One region of the Paenibacillus sp. JNUCC 34 genome, then DNA from elsewhere that is predicted to be linked to it. Evidence: a T-box and tRNA genes for the amino acid it is inferred to sense, from the RefSeq annotation. Region 1 holds a T-box; the other holds one or more tRNA genes.
The links. The T-box of region 1 lies ahead of metG (methionine--tRNA ligase). A T-box ahead of a tRNA ligase gene usually reads a tRNA of that ligase, here a tRNA-Met.

Region 1 (8,909 bases):
ATGGACGAACATTTCCTGAATAGCTTGTCCAATTAAACAGATTGTGCCACCGGTAATAAAAGCCCGTAAACAGTTTTGAAAAATCGGTCTGGCCGGCTCTCTTTTTTTAGCAAGTTCTTGATATTCCTGCTGTGTTGGAGTCAGCTCTTTATTTTTATCATTTGACATAATTTCGAATACCTCCTTTTGAAAATTTAACGATGTAAGCACGGTTTTACTTCCGTTATGACAGACTGCAATTGTTTTGCGCACTGTTCGTACATTTTTTTAGCCTCTTTGTTTTGTGTCGTCAAGCCAAATAGCTCTAAATCCGCTTCGCATTTTTTCAAAGTAGCATATAATGTCGCCTTGATTTGAGGCTGTGGTATTGTAATCTGATCGTCAAACAAGTCGACATAAAATTGCCCATAAGAATCCACTTGACCAAGAAACACATTTTCAACAGCAGCGCCTACTTTTTCTAGTTCGGCATTTAACCATGCCCTGTTTAATCCGATTGTTGCCAGTGGTTCATCCATAATCTTGCCATCCATGATCACAGTTTGCGACTCTGGTTCAGGTCCGACTTTAATGCCAAGATGATTTGGCGTCAAAGGCTGATTCTCTCTCTTGAGCAGCACATTGATATCGCCGTTTGGCTCCATTGTCGCAAATTCGACATCCGCCATTTTAAAGACGTCTTTGCTTCTTAGTTGCTGCAATAACTCGTCGGTAGCGAGACGCTCTTTCTTCAAATTATCTTCCAATACTTTACCATCTTTAATGAGCACAGTAGCTTTGCCGTCTATAAAGTTCCTGGCCTTTTTGCTTTTAATCTGCAAATATTCAATGCCTATAGATACCGCGACCCATACACCTAAAGAAATTATTCCTAGATACCAATTTGCTTCCAAATCAGTCGAAATGTACGCTGCCAAGCTACCGATTGTAATTCCTGTAATGTACTCGAAGAACGAAAGTTGAGCAATTTGCCTTTTGCCCAATAATTTCGTCATGAAAAAAAGGACCGTTACGGCAACTAAAGTACGAACGGAAATTTCTAACCATTCCGGCACAGTTTGATCTCCTCCAGTCAACACATTTTTGGACTAATCAAATTATTTGTCAAAAAGGCTAACACCAAACTTATAACTCTTTTCCGTAAAAGGAATCCTTTTGGTCGCATACCAATTCAATGAATTTTTGTTTCACACCAATTTTTCCCTTGAATGTTTAATGGCTAACTGAGTTATATTATTTTCGTTACTACAGCTAACTCCTGGAAAGGAGGTGACATCGATGACAGTTGCTTCCCAAGTTAAAACTACCCTCGCTTCTTTGAAGAGCGCGCAAGCGAGCCTTGAACAATTTGCTTTGGAAACTCAAAACCAAGAGGCTAAAACACTTTTTACAAATGCAGCACAGCAAACAGACCAAATTGTTCAACAAGTGCAAGGCCGTGTTCAACAACTAGAAAACGAGGAGCCTCAATACAAAGGCTTTTAATTTATGTATCCCTAATAATGTTTCAAGCCGATTTCCCATTCATATTGATTGGGCAAATCGGCTATTACTTCATCTTTGTTATACTCTGAATATCTAAAAGGGCGAACCCATCTTCATGGTTTCTTCATCGAGATCAAAAAAAACACATGCATGTACGCACGTGTTTTTTGATCAGGTTTATAATTATTAGCTTATACTGCTACGCTTCTTCCCATTTCTGTTTGAAAAATCTGACGTAAATACGACTAACCACGATTTTGATTACCATGTACACCGGTATGATCACGATGATCCCGAAAATCCCAAATAAATCACCACCGGCAAATACCAAAACGATGGTCGTTAACGGATGTATATCCAGCTGTTTACCGAAAATATAAGGTGCCACGAGGTTGTCCTGAATTTGCTGTGCAACCAAAATAATGACAAGGGACCATATCGCTACGGAAGGTGATTGCACGAAACCTATAATGACAATCGGTACAGATGACAGTATAGCCCCAACAAAAGGAATAAAATTCATGATCACTGCAATAACGGTCAGCAGTAATGCATAAGGCAAGCCGATGATGATAAATCCAATATACATCAGAACACCAAGCGCCACATTAACTAAAACTCTTCCTACAATAAAGCTACTGAGTACCTTGTCGATGTCGTTCATCGTCTCAGTGCCTTCTTTACGAAAACGTTTCGGTAGGAAGCTTACGATTTGCTGACCAAACTTCCCTCCCTCTTTAAGCATATAGAACAGGAAGATGGGAAAGGTGAACAAAATAATAGCAAAATTCGAGAAGAAAGAAAACAAGCTTGACATATAATTCGTTAGGAATGAAAAACCTTTATTCAAATACTCTGTAACTTGGTCAAGTCTGTTGGTATCTTCCGGGAAAAAATTTGAAAGAAACGTGGTGTTCTTCAGCTGTTCCAACTCTTTGGCCAGTGCTACGAACAGACTTGGTGCGTTCTCCTGCAGAGCAATGACCTGTTTGCTTAACGAAGGCCATACCCCCCAAATGAATGCTACAATCATAATGGCGATTACAACATAAATAAGCAACACAGCTAATGAGCGATTCAGCTTTCGCTTTTCCAAGAAATCCACTAATGGTCGGAGTAAATAATAGAAAAACCCCGCCATCAAGACTGGAACAATGATGAGCAGGCTGAATAATGCAATAATCGGCTTGAAAATAAAACTCACAAGTGAACCCAAATAGATAATAACCAATACCAATATGACACCAATACATATTTTATAAAACTTATTCATCTTAATCAGCACAGCAGCCCCCAAACAATAATTTTCGCAAAAATGTATGCATGAAATATTATAGCAGAATATGGCTTTCAACCAAAATCTCTCCTATGCCCATTGAACTACCAATGAGCATAGCACGCTTTTTTCTAATTAGAATCCAGAAGCTGTTTATTCAACAGGTTGGTTTCCTCCTCGATCTGACTGACATCAATGCGCTCAAACAGTAATTCTAGATTGATAATACTCTGCTGTGCGGGTACATTTATCGTCTGCCAGGACGGCTGCGCCAAGTTCAAGAACCTTCTCACCTTCTCACATGAAAAAGGGATGAATGGATGAAGCAGCTGCGACAGATTGGCAATGATCTGCACACAAGTAAATAACGTTTGTTCACATGCCTCCCGTTGGTCTTTTATTTGAATCCACGGCTTTTGTTCATCAAAATATTTATTGGCCTTGCGAACACCAGCAAAAATATACTCCAGTGCTTCTTTAAGCTTTCCGTCTTCAATAAGTGCCCGGATTTCAAATACAGTTCCTCTATCGTAATTCGCCATTCTTCCGACAATTCCCCTTGCGGAACTTCTCCGTCGAAAGATTTTACAATAAAAGCCAAGGTTCGGTTCACCAAATTACCGTAAGCTCCGAGCAGCTCACCATTGTGACTGTGAATGAACTCCCTCCATGAGAAGTCGGTATCCCGCTTTTCAGGTCCGTTTGCAATGAGAAAATAACGAATCGTATCCGGATCATACCGGCTCAGTAAATCCGGAACCCATACCGCCCAATTCCGACTGGTAGAAAATTTCTTTCCTTCGAGTGTCATGTATTCACAGGAAATGATATGATCAGGCAGATGAAGTTCACCAGCCCCCAGTAAAATCGCAGGCCATATCAACGTATGAAAAGGTACGTTATCCTTGCCATGTACATAATACGATACAATGCTGTCTTCCCCTTCAAGCCAGAACGGTTCCCAGTTACCTCCCGTTTCTTCAGCCCACTGTTTGCTTGCAGACAAGTACCCACTAACGGCTTCAATCCATACATAGATTTTCTTGTCCCCAAATCCACTGACAGGAACATCGACTCCCCAAGACAAGTCCCTTGTCGCTGCACGGTCTTGAAGCCCCTCCTCCAAATATCTTTTGGTCAATTGCTTTGCGTTCTCTCTCCATCCTTGTGCATGAACCGCATACTCCTCCAATTCCGTCTGGAATCGGGATAAAGCAATATAGTAATGTTCAGTTGGCCGCTCTACCGGAGTAGATCCGCATAATTTGCACTTTCTCTCACTCAAATCGGAAGGGTCTAGCAAGGTCGAGCAATAATCACACTGATCTCCTCGCGCCCGCTGTCCGCACACAGGACAAGTTCCTTCTACATAACGATCCGGCAAAAACCTCCCATCGGTCTCGCAATAAACATTTCAGAAATTCATCATGGTACCTGCCTGCATAATCCGAAGGTGATATACCTTCTTTATCAGCCTGAACCGCCACAGGTGTACCATGACAATCACTGCCCGAAACATATAGTACTTTCTCACCTTTTGCGCGAAAATAGCGTGCCAGTACATCACCCGGCAATAAACTTGAAAGCCTCCCGAGGTGCAACGATCCGTTCGCATACGGCCATGCACCACCAATAAAAATATTTGCCATCTTGATCCCTCCTTAATTTTTGACAACAAAAAAAGCCCTCATCCCAAAGGGACGAGAGCTGTGCTCACGTGGTACCACCCAATTTTATAAATGCCTTGCGGCATTCACCTCTTCAGGTACGGCGCGTAAATACGCGAGTATACCCTAGCTCAGTAACGGAAGCGGGTTCCGGCGCAGCCTACATCCCAATCGGGGTTCGATGCGCAGCTCAGAGACCATATTCCCACAGATCTTCTTTACTCCTTTTCAGCTACCGGAGCTCTCTGTTCAAAGATATCACCATGGTACTCTTTCTCTTCATTGCTTTTTCATAAAATATTCAAGTTAATGGTTATCATAAGGATAACCTTGAACGATGTCAACCTTATTCTTAGCGAATTCCCGCCCATTTATCACTTTTCGTAGCTTTGTCACGTGGTTGAGCGAAATTAACACCAATCCTGTACGGACCACACCTGCGTTACCCAGTCCAGATAAAAATCAGGCTCGTGCGAGACAAGCACAATCGTACCGGGATATTTGGATAAAGCATCTTTCAGTGACTCTTTGGCGTTAACGTCAAGATGGTTGGTCGGTTCATCAAGCACAAGTACATTACCCGGTGTGATCATCAGCTTGCTTAAACGCACCTTTGCCTGTTCACCACCGCTCAGCATCGATATTGAACGACGGATATGTTTATCCGTCAAACCGGCACTTGCCAGCGTCTGCCTGATTTCTTTTTGCGTGAGGTCAGGTCGGTAGCTCCATAAATGTTCAAGCGGTGTCTCCTGAGAAGCTATATGTTCCTGCGCATAATAAGCAGCATGAACACCATCGCCCATCAGTAAAGAACCGCTGAGTGGCGCAATATTACCAAGCAATGTTTTTAGCATGGTTGATTTTCCGATTCCGTTATGACCGGTTATTGCGATCTTCTCCCCCTGCTTAATTATAAGATCTTTTGGACTAAACAGCGGGTGGGTATAACCAACCTGAAGATGTTTCGTCTCAATAATCTTGTTAACAGGTTCTTTGTTCACTGTAAACTTAAAGCGGGGTTTAGGTGCTGTTTTCTGGATCTCGATGCGCTGAATTTTGTCCAGCATTTTTTCTCTGCTCTTCGCCTGTTTGGCATTACGGTTTCGGTTTTTCTGAACAAAACTTTCAAGCCTTCCAATTTCCTTTTGCTGCCGAACATAGGCTTCTTGCGATTGATTGCGACTTAGCTCATATCGATTTTTAAAAGCGATATAGTTTCCGGTATATCGCTTGATACTCTGATGCTCCAAATGAAAAATCGTGTTAGTTACCTCGTTCATGAACTTCTCATCATGGGACACAACCATATAAGCTGATTCATAACGTTTCAGATATGAAGTTAACCACTCAATATGCACATCATCCAAGTAGTTCGTCGGCTCATCCAGCAGCAACACGTCCGGCTGATCAAGTAAAAGCTTTCCTAGCAATAGCTTAGTGCGCTGACCTCCGCTCAATTCACTAACATCACGGTCTATCCCGATATCCAGTATGCCGAGTCCAGCTGCAACCTCTTGAATTTGTACATCCAGATGGTAGAAACCACTGTGCTCGAGGCTGTTCTGAATTTTTCCATACTGCATTAATAGTGATTCCATACCCTCTGAAGCAGAAGACATTTGCTCTGCCAGTTCAAGCATTTTGCGTTCCTGATCGTACAAATGACGGAACACATCCTGTAATGCTTCCAACACCGTTGTTCCGGCTTTCAAATCTAGATGCTGCTGGAGGAAACCAACCTTCACTCCCGGTAGCCAGGTAACCGAACCGGAATCCGGAATGACCTCTTCAGTTAACATGCGGAGCAAGGTTGATTTGCCAGCTCCGTTGCTTCCGACCAATCCTGCGTGTTCTCCTTGCAGCAGACGGAAATCCAGTCCGTTAAAAAGTTGTTTATCTCCATACGTATGCTTAAGTTGTTCTACGTTTACAATACTCATCCTTACTCTCTCCTTAGGTTTCAATTCTGAAGCCAACCGGAAGAGCAATAGGAAAGAACGATATTCAATTTAGATATAACAAAAAATGGGTAAGGTGAACACACCCTACCCATTACAATATATCACTGTAAAGACAAGGAAGAATGACGTTCTCGATCTACTGTTCTTCGGTTGGAATAGCTATAAATGGGCAGACTTCTCCCGTCTATCCCATTCTCCGAATTAAAACAGTAGACAAAAAGAACATATATTCTTCCTCCTCATTTCAAATATTGTTGATTATTGGTTTTAATACAACTAGTTGAAGTATAACTGGATGCTTCAGAACATGTCAAGACATGATGGGCCTTACGGAAGCCGCCCAATGAAATATAGGCTTTCAACCGGAATGTGATCCATACTTCCGTTTAGAATCGCTTGTACATCCGATAATGTGTCCTGAAGGCTGACCGACTCTCCTTTTGTTCTGGTAAACGGTTCGGCAACGCAGAAGGGCTGGGTAAGATACGCTTCTAATCGCTCGCCCCGGTGATAGGTTTCCACTTCTGAAGCAGGTATCCCGGCAAGCCCCTTCACATTGACAAGCGCACGCAGCTCACGGTACCGCCGCAATAGCTTTTGGGCCCGCTGTTGTACTGATAAATGATTTTGGTCTAGATGAACGCCTTCCAGTACAGAGGATGTAGAGTGCATCGGATTTACAGCCGGATACTTGTGTCTGGCGGCAAGATCCGCATCGAAAACCCATAAGGTTTCAAGCGGTCCATAAGGTATGTCCTCATCCACTACCGCCCCTTTGAGGTCTACCAAAAAAGTCGTAATATTAGCGACTCCTTCATTCTGAAGGCGTTCCTGCAAATCATATATTTTACCAGTCAATACATGTTCCCGGTCAGCAGCAAAAACAATTTCTTTATCCGGTCCCGCAGCTTTAGTAATGCTATACACATCTTCTATGGAATAAGCGACTTTTTCCACATCATCAAGCATATCCTGCAGCTCAGGGTAGTTCCCTTCCGGCTTCAGCAGCAGTGTCAAGTACCCGTCCTGTTTAAAATGATGAAACAGTTCACCGAGAAGCACTAGCTGCCCCATCCCCGGCCGGGCTACTAAACCGACGGTTCCCCCTTTGGCTAACGGTGCGAACAGATCAAGCGTCTTTATTTTTGTTTCAATCATATCAACTGCTTCTCCATTGAGAATCAACTCATCCAGACTACATTTCGCTAGAGCTGCTAGTGCTGCAATTGTCCGGACTTCTGCTCGACCCACAGGGATCTTACCGGTGCATAGATTGGAAACTGTGGCTGGACGCAATCCTACAGAACGTGCTGCGGTGGTAAGGTTTGGTACTCTTTGTCTCAACAAGGAAACATTAAGTTTTAGTTTCATTTGATCCATGAAGTCGTTCCCTTCCTTTTCTTCAACTTACTCTCTTTTGCTTGATTGATCCACTTTTCTCATAAAATCATCAACCGTTTCAATAAAGGTCTCTGGACTCGGCTCAAAGAGATTATGATCGAATCCGTCAAAGACAACAATCTCGGCCTCAGGCAATTGCTCTTTATACATCTGCATCGCTTCAGCTGACAGCGGAGAATCTTTACCCGCCTGAATAATGAGGGTTGGGCAAGTTACCCGAGAAAGCTCCTCCCAAAAAGCAACGTTTACGGACTCCTTCTGCAGCGCTTCCAAAGCTTCCCGCTTCATTCTCTCCAGCAGCATTTTCCCCCTCCAAGGAGGCATCGTGGCCATGAAATCCACCCAACCGTCCCTTAAATGCGTGTGAACGGCAGGATAATCACCGATAATGAGGCCTTTTAACACGGTCGTGTTTTGCAGGGCGTAACCGAGCGTGTAGGCGACTCCTCTGGAGTAGCCTAATAAGATAAAATCGGTAAGCTGCAGCTGCTGAATTGCGGCTTGAATATCGCTAATATGATCCTCCAACGTGTATCCTCTGGAAGGCGAGTCACTCTTTCCTCTGCCGCGCAGGGTAATAACGACACAATGTCTAGGTGCGAACCGCTCCATGATCGGCAAATAATCTTCTGCGGATTCGGATAACCCAGGAATAATTACGAGAGGTATCATCTCTTTCGATCCGGCATTTGTTTCGGCAACATGAATCGTTACACCCTGATTATTTACTTTACTTTCAGTATAGGTATTGTTCATATGAATACTTCCTCCTCATTTTATCATCATTTTGGTTCAAGGTTAAAAGTGATTTTCATGTGATCAACGAAGTGCGTGAAATGGCAAAAAGGCATGAACTCCTTTAGATACATTGACGATTTGGGTGACTCGAAGGTCTACTGTTAACGAAGCATAAGCATAAGCCTCCACACGTGAAATGTTATATGTCGTCATCATCAGATCCAGCATTCCATTTAAAGCGATCCACATGGCTTCCTCCAAATCTTCATGGAACCCCATCGTCAGCCATCCGTTTTTTGTCCTCGCTCGTGGCATCGTTAACGGCATGTCATCCCTAACATGAAAGGTTAAGCTAACCTTATCCATTGGACATTCCAG
Region 2 (8,909 bases), 1.7 Mb from region 1:
TGCAGGTGGTGTCGGCATGATGCAGGCGGCAAAAGCCGGGGCGGAGGCCGCAGTGGCCGAAACCCCGGGCCTTGTCATGCCCATAATTATCGCGGTGACCCAGCTAACTAGCACGAACCAGACTGTTATGAACGAAGAAATCGGGATTAGCGGCTCTGTTGAAGAGTCGGTCGTCCGGTATGCTTCGCTTGCGAAGGAAGCGGGACTTCACGGTGTTGTTGCTTCTTCTCTGGAAGTAGAAGCGATCTCAGCAGCATGTGGTCACGATTTTAAAACAGTAACCCCTGGAATCCGGCCGGTAGGGTCCGGTATCGGTGATCAAGCCCGCGTATTGACTCCGGGACAAGCTATTTCACGGGGAAGCCATTACCTGGTTGTGGGCCGTCCGATCACGGCATCGCCGGATCCAAGACAAGCTGCAGAACAAATCATAGAGGAGATGATCGGAGCATGAGTACATTAGCCGAAATACCACAACAAATCGCATCATACCTGTTAAAAATCGAAGCGGTGGCCCTGCGTCCGCACCAGCCGTTCACATGGACATCCGGGATTAAGTCTCCGATATACTGTGATAACCGGTTGACGATGTCATACCCGGAAATTCGTGACTATATTGCAGAATCGTTCGCTTCCATCATTCGTGAACAGTACCCGGATGCTGAGGTGATTGCAGGTACGGCTACAGCCGGAATTCCGCATGCAGCCTGGGTATCCCAGAAGCTGAACCTTCCAATGGCGTATATCCGTGACAAAGCGAAAGGTCACGGCAAGGAAAATATGATCGAAGGTCACATTAAACCGGGACAGAAGGTCGTCGTTATAGAGGATCTGATTTCTACCGGGGGCAGCTCGCTCAAGGCCGCTAAGGCGGTGCAGGCTGCAGGAGCGGAGGCACTGGCGGTGCTCGCAATATTCAGCTACCAGATGGATAAAGCAGTACAGGCTTTCTCCGAAGCAGGCATCTCGTTGCAAAGCTTGTCTAACTATACTGCATTAACGGAAGTGGCACTGAGTGAAGGCCGGATTCAAAAGGAAGATTTGGAGCTGCTTCAATCGTTTAGAGCCAATCCAGCTGCATACGGTGAAACAAAATAATAGCAATATTGTTCTAGGCTGCTGCCTTTCGTCAAATGACGGGGCAGCAGCTTTTTTTTGAAGAGATAAGAAAGTATAAACATCGGTTTAAAGTGCATCCTTATCTCGCAAGAAAAACAACCACCAAGTCCGGTCTTAAATAGATATTGGAGTAAAATATAATCTTGACAGATACGTTTTTCAGATCAACAATATGTACTATGAACAAACTAACAGTATAAAAAGGGTGTGTGCCTATGTTAGCTGTTGAAGCTGTTGGGATTAGCAAAATGTACGGTTCTAAGCGCGGTGTTACCGATCTAAACATGGAAGTGAAGCAGGGTGAGGTATTTGGGTTTATTGGACCAAATGGAGCTGGAAAGTCTACAACCATTCGAATGATCATGCAGCTATTGTATCCGACGAAGGGGACAATGAAGGTGCTTGGTACTGTTCTTGACAAGGAGAAGCCTGAGCTGCGCAGACGAATCGGATACTTGCCTTCCGAGATCATATCTTATCCGAATATGAGCGGTAAACAGGCATTGGAGCTGACAGCTAGGGCATATGGTCTAAAACTGGAGAATACATCAGCTCTGGAATATGCAGAAAGACTTCAATGGAACCCGGGGCAAAAGGTTAAATCGTATTCCCTTGGAAACCGGAAAAAGCTTGGCCTTATTATGGCCCTGCTGCATCGGCCTGAGCTGCTGATTTTGGATGAGCCGACTTCGGGCCTGGATCCATTGGTTCAGCGTGAACTGTTTGCGCTACTTACGGAATTGAACCAAAAAGAAGGCATGACGATTTTTTTCTCGACCCATGTTCTCTCTGAAGTAGAGAAGCTCTGTGAACGTGTGGCGTTTATCCGTGAAGGGCAGCTCCTTCGTGTATCCCGATTGGATGATCTATCGAATGGTCGAACTCATAAGGTTTCTATTCAATTCGAAATGCCTGGAAACCAGATAGAGGCATATGGATTACGTGAGCTCGATCCCCTTGTCACATTTGACGGCATCCATCATTTGCTCCAAACAGGACAGTCGCTTCAGGCTGCCTTGGGCAAATTATCGCAGCTTCCTATTGCGGATCTTACGATACGCCGGCCAACCATAGAAGAATTGTTTATGGATGATTACCGATCTGATGAAGAGAAAGAGGGAAGACGATGAAATGGAATCTTATTTCTCTTGAACTCCGACAAAACCGACGCGGATTTTATATCTGTTTGTCTATAACCTTAGTCTTTATTGTATTGCTGTTAGGTAAAGCGGAAATGTATATCAACAATCCGGATATGGAGAAGTTGATTCAAGGATTGCCGGAGGGTCTGCTTAAAGCTTTCGGTATTCAGGTTGAAACCCTTCAAACCTTTGATGGTTTTTTGGCTACACAGGTGTTTCCTTATTTTATGGTGATGGTAAGTTCATTTGCTGCAGCTTGGGCTGCGGGAAGTATTGCTAAGGAACGGGAGCGGGGGACTTACGAGTATTTATTTGCCCTGCCTTACAGCCGCTCTACGATTTTCTGGTCCAAAGCGGCAGCTCACTGGCTGCATATGACCCTAGTGTACGCATTAAGCACGCTCCTTCTTCTTCTGCTTTCTCAGTCATCGGGGCAATTGGAACATCTGGGAGATATGCTGCGTCTTCTATTGGCGGGATATTTGCTTGTTTTGTCTCTTATGGGCATTGGATATGGTCTCACGTCCTGGGTATCTTTTGGCGCTGCTTCAGCTGGTGCTGGCATTGCAGTGCTGGCATTTCTGCTAAATCTTTTATCGGGTAGCAGTGAGATGATGGAGAAGCTGTCCGTTGTCTCTCCGTACCGTTTGTTTGATGCATTTGAAGTAGTCAAGGGTGGAGGGATACCAACGGCAGCATGGCTCGTTATGTTAGGGCTGTATGCGACTGGAACAGCGGTAGCCCTGCTTATTTTGAAGAGGAGGGACTTGAGCTAAAACCATGAACGCTAAAAAGAACGCAATACTGGAGACGGGAAAACGATTGTTTTTAGAGCAAGGTATTTTGCAAACGAGTATGGAGCAGATTGCGGAGGCGGTGCCCGTCTCCAAAATGACCATATACAATTATTATCAGAGTAAGGAAGGGCTTTTGGATCACGTGGTTGACAGCCTAATTGAGGAGTCTTGGACTCTTTACCGGGAGCTCATGGACAAAGCAAAGGACCCGCTCGAAGCTCTGACTTTATTTTATGAAGAGAAGGAAAACTTTTCTCTTAATGTAACGCAGCAATTTATATCGGATCTCGTTAAGTTTCCGGATCAAATGGAGAAGCTGATGGCGTTCAACCGAGAAAAGATCATTCCGGAGTTTGAAATGATGATTTTCAAGGGGCAGCAGCTGGGACAAATCCGGAAGGACATCTCGCCACATCTACTGGTCGCCTTCCTAACCTTTATCAAGGAATTTACAGCGAGATCTGAATGGTACGACGGACTGGGCAGCTTGAACGCGGTTGGCGATCAGCTAATGATTATTTTGTATCATGGAATCATTGAGAAGGGCAACGATAACGCAAGTATCGACTGATGTATCGTAATTCATTTAGAAGGGTGTCCTAAAAGCCGTATAAATGGCAGCTGGGAGACCCTTTGTTTTATGAGTGCTGGAGAGTTAATCACGTGTAAATCAGGCGAATGTTATTGGAATGATTCTAGGACTGCTGGGTATAATAAGCATCGGATGAAAATGAATGCAGATAAGGAGCGTTACGTCATGAACTGGGTTTATTACGGTAAGCTGTATACAACTAAATTTCAAGCCGGATGTTTTGCCAAACGATTGGAACAGGACGCTTGGCTGTTTGGTTATGGGGATCCCCAGGTTGTAGAAGTGTACCGTTCCAGAAAAGGACGATATGGAGTGAGGTATATCCCGTAAAAAATTCTGGAATTTATAATTCTAAAATTAATACTTGACTTCACTGTACTAGATGCTGTATATTTATTCTTGTCGCTGTTAAAGACATCTAATGACGCGGGGTGGAGCAGTTCGGTAGCTCGTCGGGCTCATAACCCGAAGGTCGTAGGTTCAAATCCTGCCCCCGCAACCAATTTATTTAATGGATTTGTCCTTATATGAATTTGTATGTGATCAGGGCCCTTAGCTCAGTTGGTTAGAGCGGTCGGCTCATAACCGACTGGTCGGGGGTTCGAGTCCCTCAGGGCCCACTTTACGAAAACCCTTGCGTAGCAAGGGTTTTTTGCTGTTTACAGAACAACGGGATCGTTGGAGAAACAGTAAGAAGAGTTATTCCGCGTAATTTGGACACAAGATGTACTGTTTTCGACTATTGTTATACTATAGAGGTAGAATGTTCCAAGTTCATGATCAATGGGAGGTTAACCATGGATAAGGAAAAAGAAATACAAGAACTTAAGGAGCGATTAAACAGGGTTGAAAAACAATTGTATCGAACATCGAAAAGCTCCACAACGCTGAAGTTTATTATTGGATTTATTGTAACCATCTTCCTTCTATTGACTATTATCGGAGTTATCCAGTTCGTCAGTGCTTCTCCATCTTCCTGAATAAGGAAGGGGATTTGCAAGGATATGTAGAATAGTCTTTTTTGTTACATATTGAAAAGAAGGTAAGGGGCTGGTTAATCAGTGGTTGAACTGTTGGAAAGTCAATTAATGAATTTCACTAAAATGCACGATGAATTCATCAATGATTGGAATGCAGCAATGGAATCAGGTGATACCTCTTCGTTGGAAAGAATGACAGAAGACTACTATGTTGCATTTTTCAATGGGGCTCAAGACAAGCCAGCGATGTTCAACCGGGATGAAGCTATAAGTGGTATGGAGCAGTCTGTGAACCAACTTTTAGGGGCAAAGAAGAAATTTGAAAACAGAGTTATCCGGCTAAAGGATGCGAATCATGCTGCGGTGTTTTATGAACTGTTGATTGAAAAAGATGGGAATGTGTTAGCAAGACTGTTTACGATTGAGAACTGGCAGTTGATTAACGGCAAATGGATGCTGGCAAGAGAGACAGAGGAACGAATTATTTAATTAATTATTCGGGGGCGGTCCATAGTGGCTGCCTTTTTTCTTTGGATGAATTACTTTTGACACTCAGGGCATGGCTTTTCATGGCTTGATAAAAAAGTCCCGCAGATTAAATCCTACGGGCTTGTTTAAGATATAAGAGATTATCAACTTCTTGGAGTCTGCTTCCCTATATCGCAAGAAAAACCTCTGCTAAAGCGGTCTGTCTTCTTAGGAAATACGTCGATAGACGGTTTTCTTTATACAGAGATGTCCAATTTTTGCCCCAGGTTTGGATCTACACTTTTCTCCATCATTTGCACTAGGCCCTGACCCTGAATGTTAGCCTGGTTTTTTGCCATGCTCAATACTCTAAGACCGACAGCTTGAGACAATGAAGCCTGGCTCATGGATATAGATAATGCTGCAATGTCCATTTGACACCTCCCCATAACATATTATCGGCAAAAGTATGGTTATCCTTAGTGAAAAAGGATTTTCACAATCTGTGAAATATTCATCAATAGTCATCCGGAAAATCAAATTAAAAAAATGTATGAAATTTAACGAAGCAAATGTTATAATAGTAACCTAAACCGTCCAGACGGTATAGTAAAAGGAGGGTGTTTATGTCTACAAAACAAAAGCTTATGGAGGCAGCATCCAAAATTATCATTACCCGGGGAATAACCTCGCTTACATTGGAAGCCGTAGCAAACGAAGCGGGTGTCAGCAAAGGCGGTTTATTGTACCACTTCCCTAATAAAGAAGAGCTTATTAGTGGGTTGAACCTATATACGATTGAACGTTTCAGGGATCGAATAAGGGAAGAGATGAGTCTAGGCAAAAATTACGTAGAGGCTTACACAGAGGCTACCTTGAATGATCTGTTTCAGTCTGAATTTTTAGGTATAGACGCAAGTGTGCTGGCAGCTTCCGCTAACCATACGGCCGTGCTGGAGCAGTGGAACGAGGAATGCACCCGATTTACAGAGGAAGTGGTGAAAGAGGGGATTCCTTTCGAGCTGGGGCTGTCATTGAGATTGGCCTGTGATGGTCTTTGGTATTCCAAAATGTTCGGAATCGGTCAGCTAAAAGAGGAAGAGCAGAGACGGATTATTGCTTATATTCTTCAACAAATCAAGGAGGTTCAATAGGTGGTCTTTTATCTTTTTTTGGCAGCAGCTATATTATTGGAAGTGTTTGGCTCAACGATGCTGAAGCTATCCAACGGATTTACGAAAATCACCCCGATTATTGGCGTGGTTTTGGGTTATGCCGCAGCTTTTTACATGCTGTCCAAGGCTTTGCAGGCTCTTCCACTAGGGCTTTCTTATGCAACATGGAGTGGCGTGGGGACGATACTAACTGTCATTATCGGGGTGTATTTGTTTAAAGAAAAAGTGAATCGGCAGGGGATACTCGGGATCGCTATTCTTATAATCGGCATCGTGATGCTTAATTTATCTTAGTAAAGGAGGAACACGGGGGATGGGTGCTGTGTACTTGGGTTTTGCAATTATATTGGAGGCTTTCGGCTCAACCATGTTGAAGCTTTCAGAAGGATTTACAGAGCTGTGGCCTTCCATAGGTGTTGCAGCAGGATACCTTGGGTCGTTCATGTGTCTGTCTTTTGCCCTGAAAAGTATTTCGTTATCTTCCGCCTATGCAACTTGGTCAGGGATCGGTACCGCGCTCACAGCCATCATTGGGGTGCTACTATTTCAGGAGCATTTGTCTCTGATGAAAGGGATTGCCCTGGTTCTTATCATTATCGGAATTGTTCTCTTGAATAAGTCTCAGAGCGGGTCTAAGGATTCGGAACCTTCTACGGCTTAATGGATGGAAAATATAAAAAAGTCTATGTACCGATAAGATACATAGGCTTTTTTGATGTCTAATGATTTACTTCCATGTGGTTTTCTGTATGCTCCCTGTATGAAAGAAGTTCAGAGATTGTGACAAAGGAATAACCTCTTTTTTTCAGCTCAGGCAAAATAATTTTCAGCGCCTCTAAGGTCTGCGTACTGTTTGACACAAAATCATGCATGAGCACGATATCGCCGTTGTGTGCGTTTTTCAAAACTTTGTTTGCGATTCTATTAACACCTGGCTTCCTCCAATCCAGCGTGTCCTGATGCCAGGACCATAAAATCATAAGGAGACCGTTATTTTTACAAAACTGTACGATCGACTCGTTGTAGCTGCCCCCCGGAGGTCGGAATAGTACCGGTTTCTTTCCAACTGCTTTATAAACGGCTTCCTGGGTCTTATCCAGCTCTGATGTAATGAGACGGCTGCCGATACGTTCGAATGACGGATGGCTGAATGAATGATTTCCGATCTCGTGTCCTTCCTCCACCTCACGCTTGACGACTTCAGGATATTTCTCCACGCGGTTGCCGACAACAAAAAAAGTAGCCTTGGCATCATACTGTTTAAGCAAGTCAAGAATTCTGACCGTTGAGTCATCGTCAGGACCGTCATCAAAGGTTAAAGCAATCACCTTTTTTGGGGTAGGGACCTCCCACACAATTTCGCCGCGTTGTTCGTAATAATCACGTTTTTTACTAGTTGCTGAAGGCATGGCACCCGCAGGGGACGTGATCAGTGAAAAGGTGATGATGAACAGCAGCGGTAAACAGAGTTTTTTCATCGGTTATTGTGTCCTTTGCTTGTCATGGAAATTGACATTTTCTTATTATTCTTTGAAGCCGGATGTGATTTTATTCTTTTTTGAAGAATCGGATCGGATTAAAAATCATATTGCATATTGACAGCATATATAGATACGTGGTATTATCATTTTTGTCGCCGATGAAACAAATATTGCTCAATTGGCGCACATTGACATTATGCCGGGGTGGCGGAACAGGCAGACGCACAGGACTTAAAATCCTGCGGTAGGTGACTACCGTACGGGTTCGACCCCCGTCCTCGGCATCGTAACAGCGTAATAAGCAAGTGAAGAAATAAACCGGCTCCCGGATGGGAAGTCGGTTTATTTTTTGCTGAAAAAAGTGTAATATTTTCTATACGTGCGTGTTCAAAAAGGTCGGTTTTCAGCACCGAGAAGGTTGGATGAAGCTAGGTACTGAGGAGCGGAGCGTACGTATTGGGTACGTGAGCACCGGAAGGACCGGCTGAATTCAAGATTCGATGCCGAGCCCACTTCCTGATCAAAAGCGGACTTTTTGAACAACCTCTATACAACTAAAATTTTGTTAGTCCGGAATATCTGCTGGGAGGAGAAATCTTTGTTTAATAACGATTGGGATTCACTTCTGCAAGAAGAGGTAGAGAAGCCTTATTTCGAGCAGTTGCGATTGAAAGTGGCTGAGGAGTATCGGAATTATACCGTTTATCCACCTCAAGAGGATATTTTCCGTGCATTAAAACAGACCTCATACAAGGATACGAAGGTTGTTATTTTGGGTCAGGATCCATATCACGGCTACGGGCAAGCTGAGGGCCTCAGCTTTTCTGTTAAACCCGGAGTTAAAACACCTCCATCATTACATAATATTTATAAAGAGCTGATAGCGGATATGGGGATACCTACTCCAAGTCATGGATCTTTGATGCACTGGGCTTATCAGGGCGTTCTGCTTCTGAATGCAGTACTAACCGTTCGAGAGGGACAACCTAATTCGCATAAAGGGCTGGGGTGGGAAAGATTCACGGACGCCATTATTTCGAAATTAAATGAACGTGAGAGTCCAATGGTGTTTATTTTATGGGGAAGCTACGCGCAAAAAAAAGGAGTTTATATTGACCGGAGCCGGCATAAGGTGCTGGAGTCTAGTCATCCAAG

Region 2: it encodes a tRNA-Met, which carries the amino acid that the T-box ahead of metG (methionine--tRNA ligase) is inferred to sense. The anticodon was not compared.

Annotation. Positions count from the first base shown of each region.
Region 1 covers NZ_CM177770.1:2,378,128-2,387,036, reverse strand. The annotation lists gene spoVAC (stage V sporulation protein AC) at 1-168, opposite strand, end outside; gene AC2TF5_RS11290 (DUF421 domain-containing protein) at 195-1,055, opposite strand; gene AC2TF5_RS11285 (DUF1657 domain-containing protein) at 1,279-1,485, shown strand; gene AC2TF5_RS11280 (AI-2E family transporter) at 1,685-2,767, opposite strand; partial or broken gene metG (methionine--tRNA ligase) at 2,893-4,410, opposite strand; T-box leader at 4,455-4,720, opposite strand; gene AC2TF5_RS11270 (ABC-F family ATP-binding cassette domain-containing protein) at 4,839-6,371, opposite strand; gene AC2TF5_RS11265 (P-loop NTPase family protein) at 6,720-7,772, opposite strand; gene AC2TF5_RS11260 (alpha/beta fold hydrolase) at 7,800-8,549, opposite strand; gene AC2TF5_RS11255 (acetamidase/formamidase family protein) at 8,613-8,909, opposite strand, start outside.
Region 2 covers NZ_CM177770.1:4,117,824-4,126,732, reverse strand. The annotation lists gene pyrF (orotidine-5'-phosphate decarboxylase) at 1-454, shown strand, start outside; gene pyrE (orotate phosphoribosyltransferase) at 451-1,098, shown strand; gene AC2TF5_RS19420 (ABC transporter ATP-binding protein) at 1,335-2,249, shown strand; gene AC2TF5_RS19415 (DUF2705 family protein) at 2,246-3,037, shown strand; gene AC2TF5_RS19410 (TetR/AcrR family transcriptional regulator) at 3,042-3,629, shown strand; gene AC2TF5_RS19405 (hypothetical protein) at 3,816-3,980, shown strand; tRNA gene AC2TF5_RS19400 (tRNA-Met) at 4,076-4,152, shown strand; tRNA gene AC2TF5_RS19395 (tRNA-Ile) at 4,197-4,270, shown strand; gene AC2TF5_RS19390 (hypothetical protein) at 4,448-4,630, shown strand; gene AC2TF5_RS19385 (hypothetical protein) at 4,712-5,119, shown strand; gene AC2TF5_RS19380 (YjfB family protein) at 5,356-5,532, opposite strand; gene AC2TF5_RS19375 (TetR/AcrR family transcriptional regulator) at 5,725-6,252, shown strand; gene AC2TF5_RS19370 (DMT family transporter) at 6,310-6,567, shown strand; gene AC2TF5_RS19365 (DMT family transporter) at 6,587-6,934, shown strand; gene AC2TF5_RS19360 (polysaccharide deacetylase family protein) at 6,993-7,751, opposite strand; tRNA gene AC2TF5_RS19355 (tRNA-Leu) at 7,953-8,038, shown strand; gene AC2TF5_RS19350 (uracil-DNA glycosylase) at 8,353-8,909, shown strand, end outside.